DNA from 4 places in the Kineococcus arenarius subsp. arenarius genome. Region 1 is predicted to be linked to each of the others. Evidence: riboswitches for the same ligand, from Rfam matches in the RefSeq annotation. Region 1 holds a riboswitch; each other region holds the start of a gene.
The links. Region 1 has a riboswitch for S-adenosylmethionine ahead of ACRYM0_RS12900 (methylenetetrahydrofolate reductase). Riboswitches for the same ligand answer to the same signal wherever they lie in the genome.
Positions count from the first base shown of each region.

Region 2: linked by a shared signal. The riboswitch ahead of sfnG (dimethylsulfone monooxygenase SfnG) and the one ahead of ACRYM0_RS12900 (methylenetetrahydrofolate reductase) in region 1 are both predicted to bind S-adenosylmethionine.
Region 3: linked by a shared signal. The riboswitch ahead of ACRYM0_RS04655 (ABC transporter substrate-binding protein) and the one ahead of ACRYM0_RS12900 (methylenetetrahydrofolate reductase) in region 1 are both predicted to bind S-adenosylmethionine.
Region 4: linked by a shared signal. The riboswitch ahead of ACRYM0_RS14310 (rhodanese-like domain-containing protein) and the one ahead of ACRYM0_RS12900 (methylenetetrahydrofolate reductase) in region 1 are both predicted to bind S-adenosylmethionine.

Region 1 is NZ_JBJLSE010000050.1:20,936-24,861, forward strand. It holds gene ACRYM0_RS12890 (sulfite exporter TauE/SafE family protein) at 1-687, shown strand, start outside; gene fdxA (ferredoxin) at 684-1,010, shown strand; SAM riboswitch class I at 1,105-1,197, shown strand; gene ACRYM0_RS12900 (methylenetetrahydrofolate reductase) at 1,268-2,263, shown strand; gene metE (5-methyltetrahydropteroyltriglutamate--homocysteine S-methyltransferase) at 2,260-3,926, shown strand, end outside.
Region 2 is NZ_JBJLSE010000144.1:2,993-6,918, reverse strand. It holds gene idi (isopentenyl-diphosphate Delta-isomerase) at 1-500, opposite strand, end outside; gene sfnG (dimethylsulfone monooxygenase SfnG) at 544-1,701, opposite strand; SAM riboswitch class I at 1,695-1,783, opposite strand; gene ACRYM0_RS19930 (AzlD domain-containing protein) at 1,849-2,163, opposite strand; gene ACRYM0_RS19925 (AzlC family ABC transporter permease) at 2,160-2,888, opposite strand; gene ACRYM0_RS19920 (DUF3017 domain-containing protein) at 2,911-3,195, opposite strand; gene purH (bifunctional phosphoribosylaminoimidazolecarboxamide formyltransferase/IMP cyclohydrolase) at 3,237-3,926, opposite strand, start outside.
Region 3 is NZ_JBJLSE010000010.1:58,863-62,788, forward strand. It holds gene ACRYM0_RS04640 (urease accessory protein UreD) at 1-23, shown strand, start outside; gene ACRYM0_RS04645 (ABC transporter substrate-binding protein) at 153-1,223, shown strand; gene ACRYM0_RS04650 (ABC transporter substrate-binding protein) at 1,220-2,068, shown strand; SAM riboswitch class I at 2,183-2,273, shown strand; gene ACRYM0_RS04655 (ABC transporter substrate-binding protein) at 2,491-3,867, shown strand; gene ACRYM0_RS04660 (carbohydrate ABC transporter permease) at 3,864-3,926, shown strand, end outside.
Region 4 is NZ_JBJLSE010000062.1:3,127-7,052, forward strand. It holds gene ACRYM0_RS14300 (cobalamin-independent methionine synthase II family protein) at 1-427, opposite strand, end outside; gene ACRYM0_RS14305 (O-succinylhomoserine sulfhydrylase) at 456-1,655, opposite strand; gene ACRYM0_RS14310 (rhodanese-like domain-containing protein) at 1,652-2,071, opposite strand; SAM riboswitch class I at 2,076-2,162, opposite strand; gene ACRYM0_RS14315 (HNH endonuclease family protein) at 2,210-2,899, opposite strand; tRNA gene ACRYM0_RS14320 (tRNA-Asn) at 2,972-3,044, opposite strand; gene dnaG (DNA primase) at 3,136-3,926, opposite strand, start outside.

The sequences.
Region 1 (3,926 bases):
CGCGTGGGGGTGCCCGGCGCGGTCGGGGCCTTCCTCGGCGCGACGGTGCTGTCGTCGCTGCCCACGGACGTCGCCGCCCCCGTCATCAGTGCCGTGCTGCTGCTGCTGGGCGTGTACGTGCTGCTGCGCTCCGCGGTGGCGCGCTTCGACGAGAGGTCACTGCACCGGCCGCTGCGGCGGCGCTTCCTGGCGCCGCTGGGCCTGTTCGCCGGGTTCGTGGACGCGACCGGTGGCGGCGGCTGGGGTCCCGTGGGCACCCCCGCCCTGCTGGCCTCCGGCCGGCTGGAGGCCCGCAAGGTCATCGGCTCGGTGGACACCAGCGAGTTCCTCGTCGCCGTGGCCGCCAGCGCGGGTTTCCTCGTGGGGCTCGGATCGCAGGGCATCGCCTGGACGTGGGTGCTGGCGCTGCTGCTCGGCGGACTGATCGCCGCGCCCATCGCCGCCTGGCTGGTGCGCTACGCCCCGCCGCACGTGCTGGGCTCGGCCGTCGGCGCCGTCATCGTCCTGACGAACTCGCGCACCCTGCTGCGCAGCGACGCCGTCGGGGCCACCGACCCGGTCCGCTGGGCCGTCTACGCGCTCGTGCTGGTCGTCGGCGCCCTCGCCGTGGCCCACTCGGTGCGCCGGCACCGCCGCACCGCCCGCACGCTCACCACCACCGACAGCGAGAGGAGCAGCGCGCAGTGACGTACGTCATCGCCCAGCCCTGCGTGGACGTCAAGGACAAGGCCTGCATCGAGGAGTGCCCTGTCGACTGCATCTACGAGGGCGAGCGCTCGCTGTACATCCAGCCCGACGAGTGCGTCGACTGCGGTGCCTGCGAGCCGGTGTGCCCGGTGGAGGCGATCTACTACGAGGACGACGTGCCCGAGCAGTGGTCGGCGTTCACCGCGGCCAACGTCGAGTTCTTCGAGACCGTCGGCTCGCCCGGTGGTGCGGCGAAGGTGGGCCTGATCCACGCCGACCACCCGGTGGTGGCCGCGCTGCCGCCGCAGGGCGGGGAGCACTGACCCGCCGCTCCACCGGCACCACCAGCACGACCAGCACCACCAGCACCACCAGCACCACCAGCACCGCCGCTCCACCAGCACCACCAGCACCGCCACCCCATCCAGAGCGGTCGAGAGTCCTGGCTCGACGACGCCGCAGCAACCCCCCGGTCCCCGGGAGCGGGTGCTTCCGCCAGGTCGATGGAGTCGACGATGTCCCGCACCACGCCCCACCCGTCCCCCGGCCGCACCGGCCCCCGGCTTCCCCCCGCGCTGCCGTGAGCGTCGCACCCCTGGTCGCCGGAGCCGCCGGCCGCCCCACCCTGAGCTTCGAGCTGTTCCCCCCGCGCTCCGAACGGGCCCGGGAAGCCCTGCACGGCACGGCCTCCCGGCTGGCGGGTACCGGACCGGACTTCTTCTCCGTGACCCACGGGGCGGGCGGCGGCACCCGCGACGCGGGCTGCGAACTGCTCGCCCACCTGCGCCGCGAGACCCGCACCGCCGCCGTGGCCCACCTGACCTGCGTGGGCGCCACGAGGCGGCAGGTCGTGGAGCTCGCGCAGGAGTTCTTCGCCGCGGGTGTGCGCGACGTCCTGGCGGTGCGCGGCGACCCGCCGGCCGAGCGGATCACGGACCCGGCGCCGGCCGACGCCGTCCGCCGCGCCTGCGACCTGGTCGAACTGCTGCACGTCGCCGACCGCCACCACCACGTGAGCGCGGGCGGGGACGGTGCGGCGCTCCCGCCGCTGAGCGTCGCGGTGGCGGCCTTCCCGGGCTCCCGGCGCGCCGGCGACCTGCAGGCCCTGCGCGCCAAGCAGGACGCCGGCGCCTCCTTCGCCATCACGCAGGTCTGCTACTCCGCCCGGGAGTACGCCGGCTTCGCCGCCCGGGCCCGCGCCGCCGGCATCACCCTGCCGCTGCTGCCGGGGATCATCCCGACCACCGACCCGGCGCGCCTGCTGCGCCTGGAGCAGCTCACCGGGGTGCCCGCACCCGCCGAGCTGCTGGCACTGCTGGAGTCCGCGGCCGAGCACGGCGACGCCGCCCGCCACCGCGCCGGCACCCGGTTCGGCCGGGCCCTGGCCCGCGACCTGCTCGCGGCCGGTGCCCCCGGGCTCCACCTCTACACGTTCAACGCAGCGCCCGCGGCGCTGGACCTGCTCGAGGGTGTGCACCTCGGCGCCGGGACCCCGACGGTCCCGAGCTCGGCCGGACGGCCGCAGGCATCCGCGGTTCCCCACGACGCCGCGCTCGCGGCTGGAGGATCCCGATGAGCACGCACGCCCGCACCACCCGTCCCACCGACGTCCCCGCCTGGTCGGCCACCGTCCTGGGCTACCCCCGCATCGGCCCGCGCAGGGAGACGAAGAAGGCGCTGGAGGCCCTGTGGGCCGGCCACGCCGACGTCGCCACGACCGAGCGGGCGCTGGCCGCGGTGCGCGCCCGCACGGTGCGGCGCTTGAACGACCTGGGCCTGCACGCCCACGACGCCTCCATCCCGTCGGCGTTCTCCGCGTACGACCAGGTGCTGGACACCGCGATCGCCGTGGGTGCCGTGCCGCCGCGCTTCACCGACGTCGTGGGCGCCGACGGGCGCGTCGACCTGGCCGGGCTGTCCACGATCGCCCGCGGCCGCGGGACGGACGCACCGCTGGAGATGACGAAGTGGTTCGACACGAACTACCACTACCTCGTCCCCGAGATCGGCCCGGACACGCGGTTCCGGTTCGCCGACGACCGGGGCGTGCGGGAGTTCTCCGAAGCCCTGGCCGACGGCTTCCTCACCCGCCCCGTCCTCGTCGGGCCGGTCACGTTCCTGCTGCTGGCCAAGCCCGCCGGCGGCAGCCCCGAGGGGTTCGCGCCGATCGACCGCCTGGACGACCTGCTGCCGGTCTACGCGGAACTGCTGGCCGCGCACGCCGCCGCCGGTGCCGCCTGGATGCAGCTCGACGAGCCCGCCCTCGTCAGCGACTCCGCGACCGAGGGGGTCGACGGCCTCGTGGAGCTCGTGCGCTCGGCCTACGACACCCTGCTCACCGCGCTGGCGGCGGCACCCGCCCGCCCGCGCCTGCTGGTGGCCGCCCCCTACGGCGACCTGGGTGAGCACCTGGCACCGCTCGCCGCCACCGCGGTGGACGGCCTCGCACTGGACCTGGTGCGCGGGTCGGCCCCCACCGGCCCGGTCCCCGGCCTGGACGGCAAGACCCTCGTCGCCGGGGTCGTCGACGGCCACAACGTCTGGCGCGCCGACCTGGCGCCGGCCCTGGCGCAGCTGCAGGCGCTGGTGCCGCTGGCCGGCACCGTCGTCGCGGGGACGTCGACCTCCCTGCTGCACGTCCCGCACGACGTCGCCGACGAGCCCCACCTGGACCAGCGGCTGCGCGGCTGGCTCGCCTTCGCCGACCAGAAGGTCGCCGAGGTCGTCCTGCTGGGGCAGGCGCTGCACCACCCGGGCACGGGCACGGGCACCCTCGCCGCCAGCTCGTCGGCGCGCGCCGACCGCCTCGCCGCCCCCGGCGTGGTGCGCCCCGAGGTGCGCGAGCGCCTCGCCGGCCTGGGCGAGGACGCGCTGCACCGCAGCGACTACGCGGTGCGCCGCGCCGCGCAGGACGAGGCGCTCGACCTGCCGCTGCTGCCCACCACCACCATCGGCTCGTTCCCGCAGACCGGGGAGATCCGCGCGGCGCGCGCGGCCCGCACCGCCGGGCGGCTCACCCACGAGCAGTACGAGGAGTTCCTGCGCGCCGAGATCGACCGCGTGGTCGCGCTGCAGGAGGAGCTGGGGCTGGACGTCGTCGTGCACGGCGAGCCCGAGCGCAACGACATGGTGCAGTACTTCGCCGAGAACCTCGACGGCTTCGCGGTGACCCGCAACGGCTGGGTCCAGTCCTACGGTTCGCGGTGCGTGCGCCCGCCGATCCTGTGGGGCGACGTGAC
Region 2 (3,926 bases), on a different contig from region 1:
GGGGACGGGTCGCGCTCCACCTCGGCGCGCAGCTCGTCCACACCCACCCAGCGCCACTCCTCCACCTCGGCCGGGTCGGGCGCCAGGTCCGCGGCGAGGCGGGCCGTGAACACCGGGCACACCTCGTTCTCCACGGTGCCGTCGGCCATCTCGGCGCGGTAGCGGAAGCGCGGCAGCACCAGCTCCACGCCCGACACCGCGGTGCCCAGCTCGTCGGCGGCGCGGCGGTGCACGGCGTCGGCGGGCTCCTCGCCCGGGCCCGGGTGGCCGCAGAAGGAGTTCGTCCACACACCCGGCCAGGTGCGCTTGGCCTCGGCGCGGCGGGTCAGCAGGGTGCGCCCGGCGCCGTCCAGGACCCAGCAGGAGAACGCCAGGTGCAGGGGCGTGGCGGCGTGGTGGACGCTCGCCTTGGGCGCGGTCCCGCACGGCACGCCGTCCTCGGTGAGCAGGACGACGAGCTCGGTGCTCCCGGCGGTGGGGCAGGTGGTGGGGGCGGTCACCGGAGCACCGTACGCGCCCGGTGGTCGACGTGCCCGGCGCGCGTCAGGCCGGCGACGGCACGCGGCCGCCCGCGGCGGCGACCGCCTCGTCCAGCTCGGCGCCCAGGGCGAGGTCCTCGCCGTCGGCGAGGCGCTGCTCCAGCTCGCGCACGCGCGGGATCACCAGCTCCCCGAACGCCTCGACCTCCTCCTTGACGTGCAGGAACCCCAGCAGCAGCAGGTCCACCCCCACCAGGGAGTACGCCAGGACGCGGCGGGCGACCTCGTCGGGGGTGCCGACCAGCCCGGTGCGGAACCCGTCGTTGTACTGCACCAGGTCGCGGAACCCGCTGTCCGCCCACATGCCCTTGCGGTCCCTCGTGGCGTTGCCGGCCTCCTGCACGGCGGCGCCGAAACCCTCGACCTTGGCGACGTCGGCCTTGGCGACGATCTCCTCCAGGACCGCCTCCGCCTCCTCGCGGGTGTCGCGCACCAGCGCGAAACCGTTGAGGCCGAAACGGATCGACCGGCCGTTCGCGGCGGCCAGGGAGCTGACCTCGCGCACCTGCTCGGCGGCGCCGGCGATCGACTTGCCGTTCATGAAGTACCAGTCGCTGACGCGGCCGGCCATGGCCTGGGCGGCGGTGGAGTTGCCGCCCTGGAACACCTCCGGCTGCACCTTCGGCTGCGGGCGGAACGTGATGTCCCGGGCGCTGAAGAAGTCCCCCTCCTGGGAGTACCCGTCCTGCGACCACACCCCGCGCAGCAGGCTGATGAACTCCTCCGACTGCCGGTAGCGGTCGTCGTGTTCGTGCCACGTGACGCCCAGCTGGGTGGCCTCGTCCTTGAACCAGCCGGAGACGACGTTCAGCGCGAGGCGGCCGCCGGTGATCTCCTGCGCGGTCGCGGCGAACTTCGCCAGCACCCCCGGGTGCCAGAAGAACGGGTGCACGGCCGCGATCACCTTGAGCTTCTGGGTGGCCAGCAGCAGCGCCAGGGAGAACGATGTGGACTCGTGCTGGGCGTCCGCGCCGTAGGAGGCGAGGTAGCGCACCTGCGTCAGCGCGTACTCGAAACCCACGCGCTCGGCGGCGCGGGCGACCTCGACGTTGTAGGCGGGGTCGTGGCTCGTGCGCTGCTCGATCGTGGAGACGACGAGACCGCCGGAGACGTTGGGGACCCAGTAGGCGAACTTCACGGGCATGCGGGTGAGCTCCTCCATCGGTCCTGGCGGTAGCACCAGCGGTTCCCCGTGGTTGCTGCGGCGTCCCCGAGCCAGGTCTCTCAGCCGCTCTGGATGGTTCCGGCCAGCGCAACCCGCTGCCCGCCCCCACCGCCACGACACCCCGGGCCGGCGGCGGGCCTGCCCTCACCCCCAGCCGGTCAGGGCCCGCACCCCCGCCGCCGCGGCGGCCGCCAGCACGATGACGAGCAGGAACGGCGCCCGCAGGGCCAGCGCGAGCGCCGCGACCCCCAGGCCGACGGCGCGCGCGTCCAGGACGAGGCGGTCGCCGTCGCTCGCGGTCTGCACGACCACCAGCGCCGCCAGCAGCGCCGCGGGCAGCAGCGCACCCACCCGCCGGGCGCGGGGGTGCTCCAGCAGGCGGGCGGGCACCAGGTGCCCGGCCAGCTTGAGGGCGTAGGCGACCGCGCCCGCGGCCAGGACCGCGACCCAGGTGCTCACGCCCCCTCCCCCGCCCGCTCGCCGGCACGCTCCCCGGCCCGTTCGCGGCGCAGGCCGGCGAGCAGGGCCACCAGCGCCGCCGCGACGACCGGCAACCCCACCGGCACGACCGGCACGAGCAGCAGCGCGACCAGGGCGGCGACCGCCGCCACGGCGGCCGCCTCGCGCCGGCGCAGCCGCGGCCACAGCAGCGCCAGGAACGCCGCCGCGGCGGCCGCGTCCAGGCCGTAGCGGCGCGGGTCGCCGAGCGCGTCGCCGAGCAGCGCCCCCAGCAGGGTCGCGAGGTTCCAGCCGACGAACACGGTGGCGCCGGTCACCCAGAAGCCGGTGCGCCGGGCGGGGTCGGTGCCCTGGGCGACGCCGACGGCGGTGGACTCGTCGATGGTCCAGTGCGCCGCGAGCAGCCGGCGCGCACCGCGGGCCCGCAGGAAACCGGTGACCTGCAGCCCGTACAGGGCGTTGCGCACCCCCAGCAGCGAGGACGCCGCCACCGCGGCGGCCACGCTGCCGCCGCCGCCGAGGACGCCGACGAGGGCGAACTGGGAACCACCGCTGAAGATCAGCAGCGACGTGGCGCACGCCTGAAGCACGCTCAGGCCGTTGGCGACGGCGAGCGCGCCGAGGCTGACCCCGTACAGGGCGGTGGCCACGCCGACCGACAGCGCCTGCCGGCGGGCGGTGCGGACGGGGTCCGGGACGGGTCGCTGGAGTGCCACGCCGGACAGCTCTACCAGAGCGCCACCGCGCTCAAGCCGGTGGGAGCGACCACGTCAGCGCCGTGCACGCCGCGGCGAGCACGAGCAGCACGGTGGTGTCCACGGCGCGCGAGCGCACCGCGAGGGCGCCGGCCACCCGCACCGGCAGCACCAGCCGCAGGACGGCGGCGACGGCGAGGTCGGCGCCCAGGACGAGACCGCCGGCGACGGGCCCGGCCACGACGGTGAGCAGCAGGGCGAGCAGCGCCCCGGCCACGAGGGCGCCGAGGACCGCGCCGCCCGGCGGCGGCACGCGCTGCGGGGTCCCGGCCGGCACGGGGAGCACGCTACCGACCGGGACCGTCCGCACCGGGGACGTCAGTGCGCGAAGTGGCGGGCACCGGTGAAGTACATCGTCACGCCGGCGGCGCGGGCCGCGGCGACGACCTCCTCGTCGCGGATGGAGCCGCCGGGCTGCACGATCGCCCGCACACCGGCGTCCAGGAGGATCTGCGCGCCGTCGGCGAACGGGAAGAACGCGTCGGAGGCGGCCACGGCACCGCGGGAACGTTCGGCGCCGGCGCGCTCGACGGCCAGGCGGCAGGAGTCCACCCGGTTCACCTGGCCCATGCCGACGCCCACGGAGGCGCCGTCCTTCGCCAGGAGGATCGCGTTGGAGCGCACCGCCCGCACCGCCCGCCAGGCGAACTCCAGGTCCGCCAGGGTCGCCTCGTCGGCGGCCTCGCCGGCGGCCAGCGTCCAGCCCGCCGGGTCGTCGCCGTCAGCGTCGATGCGGTCGAGGTCCTGCACGAGCACGCCGCCGGAGACCGGGCGCCACTCGCGCGGGCTGCGGCCGTAGCCGTCGGGCAGCTGCAGCAGGCGCACGTTCTTCTTGCGCTGCAGCACCTCCAGGGCCTCGGGCTCGAACCCGGGGGCGATGACGACCTCGGTGAAGACGTCGGCGACCTGCGCGGCCATCGCGGCGGTGACGACGCGGTTGGCGGCGATGACGCCGCCGTAGGCGGAGACGGGGTCGCAGGCGTGCGCCTTGGCGTGGGCGTCGGCGAC
Region 3 (3,926 bases), on a different contig from region 1:
CAGCGACGGTCGCCGCCGGGTGACCGGGCCCCCGAGCACCCCCTCCGGCGACCCCTGGGTAAGGTGAGGCAACCCTTGCTCCTGGGGTCGGTCGCCGTGCCCGGCCCGTGCCCGCAGAGCGAACCCGACGAACGCGATGGGCCGATCCGCACATGACACCGACCGTGCAACTGCCGCGACGACGCCTGCTGGGCATCGCCTGCCTCCTGGCCGCGGCACCACCCGGCCTCGCCGCCTGCAGCACCCCGGGCGCGAGCGCCGAGGGCGCCGCGACCAGCTCCGGGGCGACCTCGGCGTCCTCCACGACGGCACCCCCCACCGCGTGGGTCACCCCGCGCGAGCTGCCCGCGGGCTGGGGCAGCGGCGAGGACGACGGCGTCTTCCCGCGGACGGTCGTCCACGCCAGCGGTTCCACGACGATCGCGACGGAGCCGATCCGCGTGGCGGTCATCTCCACCGGCCAGATGGACGCGGCTCTGACGCTCGGCGTCGTCCCGGTCGGCTCCACGGCCGGCGACGGGGCCGACACGGTGCCCGCCTACCTGCTGACCGGGTTCGCCGACCGAGCCGCCCAGCTCGCCGCGGTCGCCGAGCTCGGCGACCGGAGCGAACCGAACCTCGAGGCCCTGGCCGCGCTCGCCCCGGACCTGATCCTCATGAACTCGGCCGCCAAGGACGTCACGGAGCTGTACGACACGATGTCCGCCATCGCGCCGACGGTCATCACCCGGGGCACCGGGCTGTACTGGAAGCAGGATTTCCAACTGCTGGCCGACGCGCTCGGTCGCCGCCAGCAGGCGCAGCAGTGGCTCGCCGACCACCACGAGCGGGCCGCCGAGCTCGGTGCCGGACTCAGCACGGTGCCGACCGTGTCGCTCCTGCGCAAGAACGGCGACCGGGTCCGGGTCTTCGGCGTGGCCTCCTTCAGCGGCTCGGTCGTCGAGGACGCCGGGCTGCTGCGGCCGCAGGCGCAGAGCTTCACCGACGAGACCTCCCGGGACATCAGCGCGGAGGAGCTCGACCTGGTCGAGGGGGACTGGCTCTTCCACGCGACCCAGGGGGGCGACGAGAGCGAGTTCACCTCCATGCCGTTGTGGCCCGCGCTGGACGTGGTGCGGACCGGGCACGCCGTCGAGGTCGACGACGACGTCTTCTACCTCAACACGGGCCCGACGGCAGCCCGGTCGATCCTGGAGCAGCTCGAGGGGACCCTGTCGGCGTGAGCACCGCCCCCTCCGCCCCGGTGGCACCCACCGAGCTGCCCCCGGGCTTCGGCGCCGACCGGGCCTCCTTCCCGCGCACGGTGACCCACTTCGGCGGGACCACCGAGCTCACCGCTCCCGTGGAGCGCTTCGCCGCGATCTCCACGGGGCAGTTCGACTCGGCGGTGAGCGTCGGACTCGTGCCGGTGGCCTCGACGCACAACGCCGACGGCGAGCTCGTCCCGGCCTACCTGCCGGACCCGGCTCGGTTCGCCGACGTCGTCGACCTGGGTCTGCGGACCGCGCCGGACCTGCAACGCGTCGAGCGCGCCCGTCCCGACCTGGTGTCGGCGACGTGGCGGGGCCGGGGACGGCTCCTGCTCCCCTCGCTGCGGTCGATCGCCCCCACGGTCCTCACCGAGGGCAAGGGGTTCCACTGGAAGCAGGACCACCTGCTCCTCGGCGCCGCCCTCGGCCGGGACGCGCAGGCCCGCGAGGTGCTCGCCCGCTACCGGGACCGGGTGCTCGGGCTGCGCGACCGGGTGGCCCCCGCGACGGTCGTCTCGGTGCTGCGGCGACGGCCCGACGGCCTGGAGGCGCACGGCCACTGGTCGTTCTGCGGCTCCGTCCTCACCGACCTCGGCCTGCGCCGCCCCGCGGCGCAGGACACGCCGACCAACGGCTTCCCCGTGGACGCGCTGGAGCCGCACCTGGCCGCCGACGTGGTGCTGTGCAGCCGGGTGCCCGCCTCCCCCGGCGTGCCGCCGGGGACCGTCGAGGTCGGTGGTTCCGCCTGGCACGGTCACGCGGGTCCGCTCGCGGCCCTGACCGTGCTCGACGACCTGGAGCGCGTCCTGCTCGGGTGAGCGCCGGCCACCCGGGTGCCGCGTCACCGCCCGGCAACCGGGCGGTGACGCGGGCGCGACGCGCCCACCCGTGCCCCGCTCCGCCGGGCCCGGGGATCCGCTACGCTCAGCACCACACCATCCAGAGTGGCCGAGAGACCTGGCTCGTCGACGCCACAGCAACCACCGCGCGAGCGGCAGGTGCTCCCGCCAGGGGCGATGGAGGATTCGCAGTGGACTGCTCGACCCCGCTCACCCGGCGCCACCACGTCGACCTCGGCCGGACGGCGTCGATGGCCTGTCGCACCGGCGCCTCGATGCGCCGGGGGACGCCGCGCACCGCCTGACGGTCGCGGCCTCCCCGGAAACCCCCTGCACGAGCGCGCCGTCCCGCGCGCACCCACCACGGACGTCGCCCCGTCCACGCACCCCGGAGCACACCCATGCCCCTGCCCCGCCGCACCCCGCTGTCCACCGGCGCCTCGCGCCTGCTCGCCTCCCGCCGCCGGGTGCTGTCGTCGGCGCTGGGCCTGGGCGCCCTGGCGGCGACGGGCTCGCTCGCGGCCTGCGGCAGCGACACCTCCGCCTCGGGGCTGGCCGCTCAGCCGGCGGTCGACCTGACGGGTGCCACGATCAAGCTGATGGTCAACCAGCCGCACGTGCTGGCCTTCACCGAACTGCTCGGACCGGCCTTCGAGCAGGAGTTCGGTGGCCGGCTGGAGGTCACGGCGGTCCCGTACGACCAGCTGACGAGCAAGCAGATCCTCGACGTCCAGGGCGGCGACGGTGAGTTCGACGTCTTCGACTACTTCTACTTCGGGCTCGGTGAGCTGGTGAACGCCGAAGCGCTGGTGGACCTGACCGACTGGATCGGCGCGAACGGCGACATCGGCACCGACGACTTCCTGCCCTCGGTCTACGACCCCTACACGCTGCTGGACGGCAAGCGGTACGGCCTGCCCTTCGACGGCGACACGCACGTCCTGTACTACAACGCCGAGGTCTTCGAGCGGTACGGCGTGGCACCGCCCACGACGTGGGACGAGTACGACGCGGCCGCCGCCAAGATCACCCGAGACTCCGGCGGGAGCGTCTACGGCGCGATCGTCGAGGCGCAGCAGGTGCCGATGATCCTGGGCTGCTCCTTCATCAACCGCCTGGCCGGCTACGGCGGGACGCTCGTGGACGCCGACGGGGCCCCGGCCTTCGCCGGCGAGGAGGGGCTGGCCGCGCTGCAGCACCTCATCACCGTGGCGCCCTCCGCGCTGCCCACCCCGCTGCAGACCGGTTTCGACCAGGCCAACTCGGCCTTCCTGGCCGGCAAGGGCGCCATGCTCGACACCTGGACCGACCTGGGCCTGAAGGCGCAGGACCCGGCCAGCTCGCAGATCGTCGACAAGTGGGGCGTGGTCACCCTGCCCGTCGGGGGGAGGAACACCACGCCGCGCACCGCGCTGGACTCCGGCTTCGGCCTGGGGGTCTCCAGCGCCTCCGGGCAGCAGGACAAGGCCGCGGCCTTCGTCAAGTGGGCGACCGACGAGGAGCGCAACTTCCTGCTGTCGTCGACCGCGGGCTCGGGCATCGACCCGGCCCGGACGAGCGTGCTGCGCTCCGAGGAGTACGCGGCAGCCGCCGGCGAGGCCACCGACGTCATCCGCGAGGGCCTGGAGGGCGAGCCGCTGGTCTGGCCCAAGCAGGCGGGGGCCCCGAAGGCGCTGCAGGACCTCGTCGACCAGCTCGCGCTGGCCATCCAGGGCGAGCGGGAGCCGCAGGCAGCCCTCGACGAGGCGGCGGAGAACTGGCAGCGGGAGCTCGGGTGACCCAGGTCGCCGAGGAGCGGCGGACGGTTCCGCGCCAGCCGGGCGCTCGCCGCGGCACC
Region 4 (3,926 bases), on a different contig from region 1:
TCATGATCCCCGAGGTGGGGTCGGTGTAGGCGTCCTTGAACGTGCTCCAGTCGCGGCGGTCCGGGAAGCTCGTCAGCCGCACCTTGCCCGGCTCCGAACGCACGACCGGCTGCGTGAACAGGTCCTCACCGGTCACCTCCAGACCGGCCACGCGCTGGAACGAGTACGACCACCAGGCGCCGTAGTCCACGGCGCTCGTCATGGCCTTGCCGTACTCGCCGTCACCGACGAGGGTGATGCCCAGGTCGCGCTGGCGCGCCACGAGGTCGACGACGGCGTCGGTCAGCAGCGCCTCGAACTCCGGCGTGCGCTCCAGGGTGAACCCGTCCTCGCCGACGCGGCGGGCCTCGTTCGCGGCGATGAGCTCGGGGGTGCGCGGCAGGCTGCCGGCGTGGCTGACCTCGATGCGGCGGTCGTTGCGGGACAAGGGGTCTCCGTTCGTGGGGTGGGGGTCGTCAGCGGCGCAGGGCGCGGTCGAGGTCCTCGAGCAGGTCCTCGGGGTCCTCCAGCCCCACCGACAGCCGCAGGACGGCGTCCGACAGGCCGATGGCGACGCGACCCTGCTCGCCGAGGCGACGGTGCGTGGTGGTGGCGGGGTGGGTGGCGAGCGACTTCGCGTCGCCGAGGTTGTTGGAGATGTCGATGGTCCGCAGGGCGTCGAGCACCTCGAAGGCACGTTCCTTGCCCCGCCCGCCGGGCGCGTCCAGCTCGAACGTGACGACGGTGCCGCCCAGCTCCATCTGGCGCTTCGCGAGGTCGAACTGCGGGTGCGAGGGCAGCAGGGGGTAGCGCACCCAGCGCACGGCGGAGCTCGCCTCGAGGTGCTCGGCGATGCGCAGGGCGGTGGCCGCGGAGTGCCGCACCCGCAGCCCCAGGGTCTCCAGCCCCTTCGCCAGCGTCCAGGCGTTGAACGGGCTCAGCGTCGGGCCGGTGTGCCTGGTCAGCTCCTGGAAGCGGCCCTCGATGAACTCGGTGGTGCCCAGCACGGCACCGCCCATCACGCGGCCCTGGCCGTCGATGTGCTTGGTGGCGGAGTAGACGACCACGTCGGCGCCGAACCGCAGGGGCCGCTGCCCCACCGGGCTGGCGAACGCGTTGTCCACCACGACGACCGCGCCGGCCGCGTGGGCGAGCTGCGTGACCGCCTCGACGTCCACGAGGGTCTGCATGGGGTTCGCCGGGGTCTCGAAGAACACCGCCTGCGCGGGCGTGGCCAGGGCCCGTTCCCACTGCGCGAGGTCCTCGCCGTCGACGAACTCCGTCGTCACGCCCCAGCGGGGCAGGATCTCGTCGAGGATCACGTAGCAGGACCCGAACAGGCTGCGGGCGGCCACGACGCGGTCCCCCGCACCGAGCAGCGCGCCCAGGGCGTAGAACACCGCGGACATCCCGCTGGCCAGGCCGTAGCAGGCCTCGGCACCCTCGAGCAGCCGCAACCGCTCGGTGAACACCGACACCGTCGGGTTGCCGTAGCGGGAGTAGACGTAGCGGTCCACCTCACCGGTGAACGCGGCCTCCGCGGCGGCGGCGGACTCGTACACGTACCCGGACGTCAGGTACATCGCCTCGGACGTCTCCTCGAACCCCGAGCGGGCCAGCCCACCGCGCACGGCGGTGGTGTCGGGGCGCCAGGGGCTCGGCTGCTGCTCGGTCACGACTGCCTCCAGGGAAGGCCCTGCGCGCGCCAGCCGGCGGCGCCGCGGTGGCCGCGCTCGTCGAGGTCGCCCTCGAAGCCGTCCAGGACGTTGTAGCTGGGGCCGATGCCCGCCGCGGTGGCGGCGGTGGCCGCCCCGACCGACCGCTTGCCGGAGCGGCACAGGAACACCACCGGACCGCGGTGGCCCGGTGCGATGCCGGCCCGCTCCAGCTCCGCCAGGAACCGCGCACCGGGCGCGTCCTCCTCCACGGGCAGCCAGGAGGCGAACACCGGTGGCCTGCGCAGCGCGGCGGCGTCGGGGACCCCGACGTACGTCCACTCCGCCTCGGTGCGGACGTCCACGAGGACGGCGTCGCCGTCGTCACGCAGCAACTCGAACGCCTCACGCGGAGTGAGGTCGCCGGCGTAGCTCACGAAGCCTCCATCGGTCCTGGCATGAGCACCCTCCCGAGGGGGGTTGCTGCGGCGTCGTCGAGCCAGGTCTCTCGGCCGCTCTGGATGGTCCGACCAGCCTAGGGCATCTGCGCCCGTGCCCGGGGCACGCCGCCCGGATCAGGGCGCGGGCAGCTCCTGCCCGGGGCAGCCGGCCAGGACGCCGGCCATCGCGTCGTGCTCCGCGGGCGTCACCCACAACCCCCAGGCGCTCTTGACGGCGACCTGCCGGGCGACGTACTCGCACTCCCCCTCGGGCGGCAGCCACTGCGAGGCGTCGTCGTCGCCCTTGGCCCCGTTCAGCGGGCCGTCCACGGCCAGCAGTTCCAGGGGGTCGTTGGCGAAGCGGACCCGTTCGTCCTCGCTGAACCCCTGCGCGCCGGTGCGCCAGGCGGCCGCCAGCGCCACGACGTGGTCGATCTGCACGTCGGCGCTGGTGTCCTCGCCGCGGCGGAAGGCGATCTCGTCGCCGGAGTACGGGTCCTGCAGGGTGCCGGACAGGACGGTGCAGCCGTCCGGCGCGAGGCGGACGTCGTCCAGGTCGCGCAGCAGGACGTCGTCGCGGGTGCGGCAGCCGTTGTCGTCGACGTCGACCCAGCTGGAGCCGAAGCGGGTGCGCTGGTAGCCGGCGGAGGAGGCGGCCTCGCGCACCGGCAGGGCGGCCAGCGCCTCGGCGGCCCCGCCGGACGCCTCGCCCCGCGCGGGCCCCGCCGCGTCGCCGGTCAGGGCCCGCCACAGCGCGACGGCGAGCACCAGGACGAGCAGCGGCACGAGGATCGCCGCCGGGGCGCTGGAGCGACGTGCGCGCACGGCCACCTCCCAGCCTCGCGGGCCCCCGGGGACGACGAAGGGGGCCTGCACGCGCAGGCCCCCTCCAGGACGCTCCCGCAGTTGGACTCGAACCAACAACCTGCCGGTTAACAGCCGGCTGCTCTGCCAATTGAGCTATGCGGGACCACCACCGGGTGAACCCCCGGCGACAGCACGTCAACCGTACCAGCCCCGCCCGAGTGCCTGCGCCCCGGCCGCCCCGCGCGCGAGGGCCCTCAGGACCCCTGGGCGCGCTCCTGCCAGGCCCGGCGCGCCGCCTCCAGCCGGAACAGCTCGGCCGAGGCCTCCTGGTACTCCTGCGGCTGCGCGGAGGCGTCGATGCTCCACAGCCGGCGCTTGGCGTCGGCGACCGCGCGGGTGGCCGCCTGCCCGGCCAGCGTGGCCACCAGCGAGCGCCCCCAGCGCTCCATCTCCTCCTCGTCGGTGACCGGCAGCTCGGCCACGGCCAGCTCCTGCACGAGCCCGGCCACCGGCCCGTCGGCGTACTCCAGCACCGCCTCGACCCAGCCGGGACCCGGCGGCGCCTCCAGCGGCCCCCCGGCCGCGGTGACGGCGTCGTGCACCGCGCGGTGCCCCGGCGCGCCGAAGGCGTCCGCGGCCAGGCCGGCGAAGTCGTCCGCGACGACCCACGGCGCCTGCAGCACGCACGCCAGCACCCACCGCTCCAGCTGCACGACGGCGTCGTTGACCGCGGGGGCCGCCGGTGCCGCGGGCGCCGGCTCGGGCGCGGCGCCCCTGCCCTCGCGCCCGGCCCGCCCCCCGCGGCCGCCGGCGTGGCGGCGCACCCGGTCCAGCACGAAGCGCTCGTCGAGGAAGCCCGTCCAGCGGTCCAGGTTCACCGCGTAGCGCTGGCGCAGGCCGCTGTCGCGGATGCCCGCGACGATCGGGGCGGCGGCGTCCAGGGCGGCCAGCCGGCCCGCCTCGCTGCCCAGGTCGAAGCGGGAGATGGTGGAGCGGATCGCGAACTCGAACAGCGGCACCCGGCCGGCCACCAGGGCCGCCACCG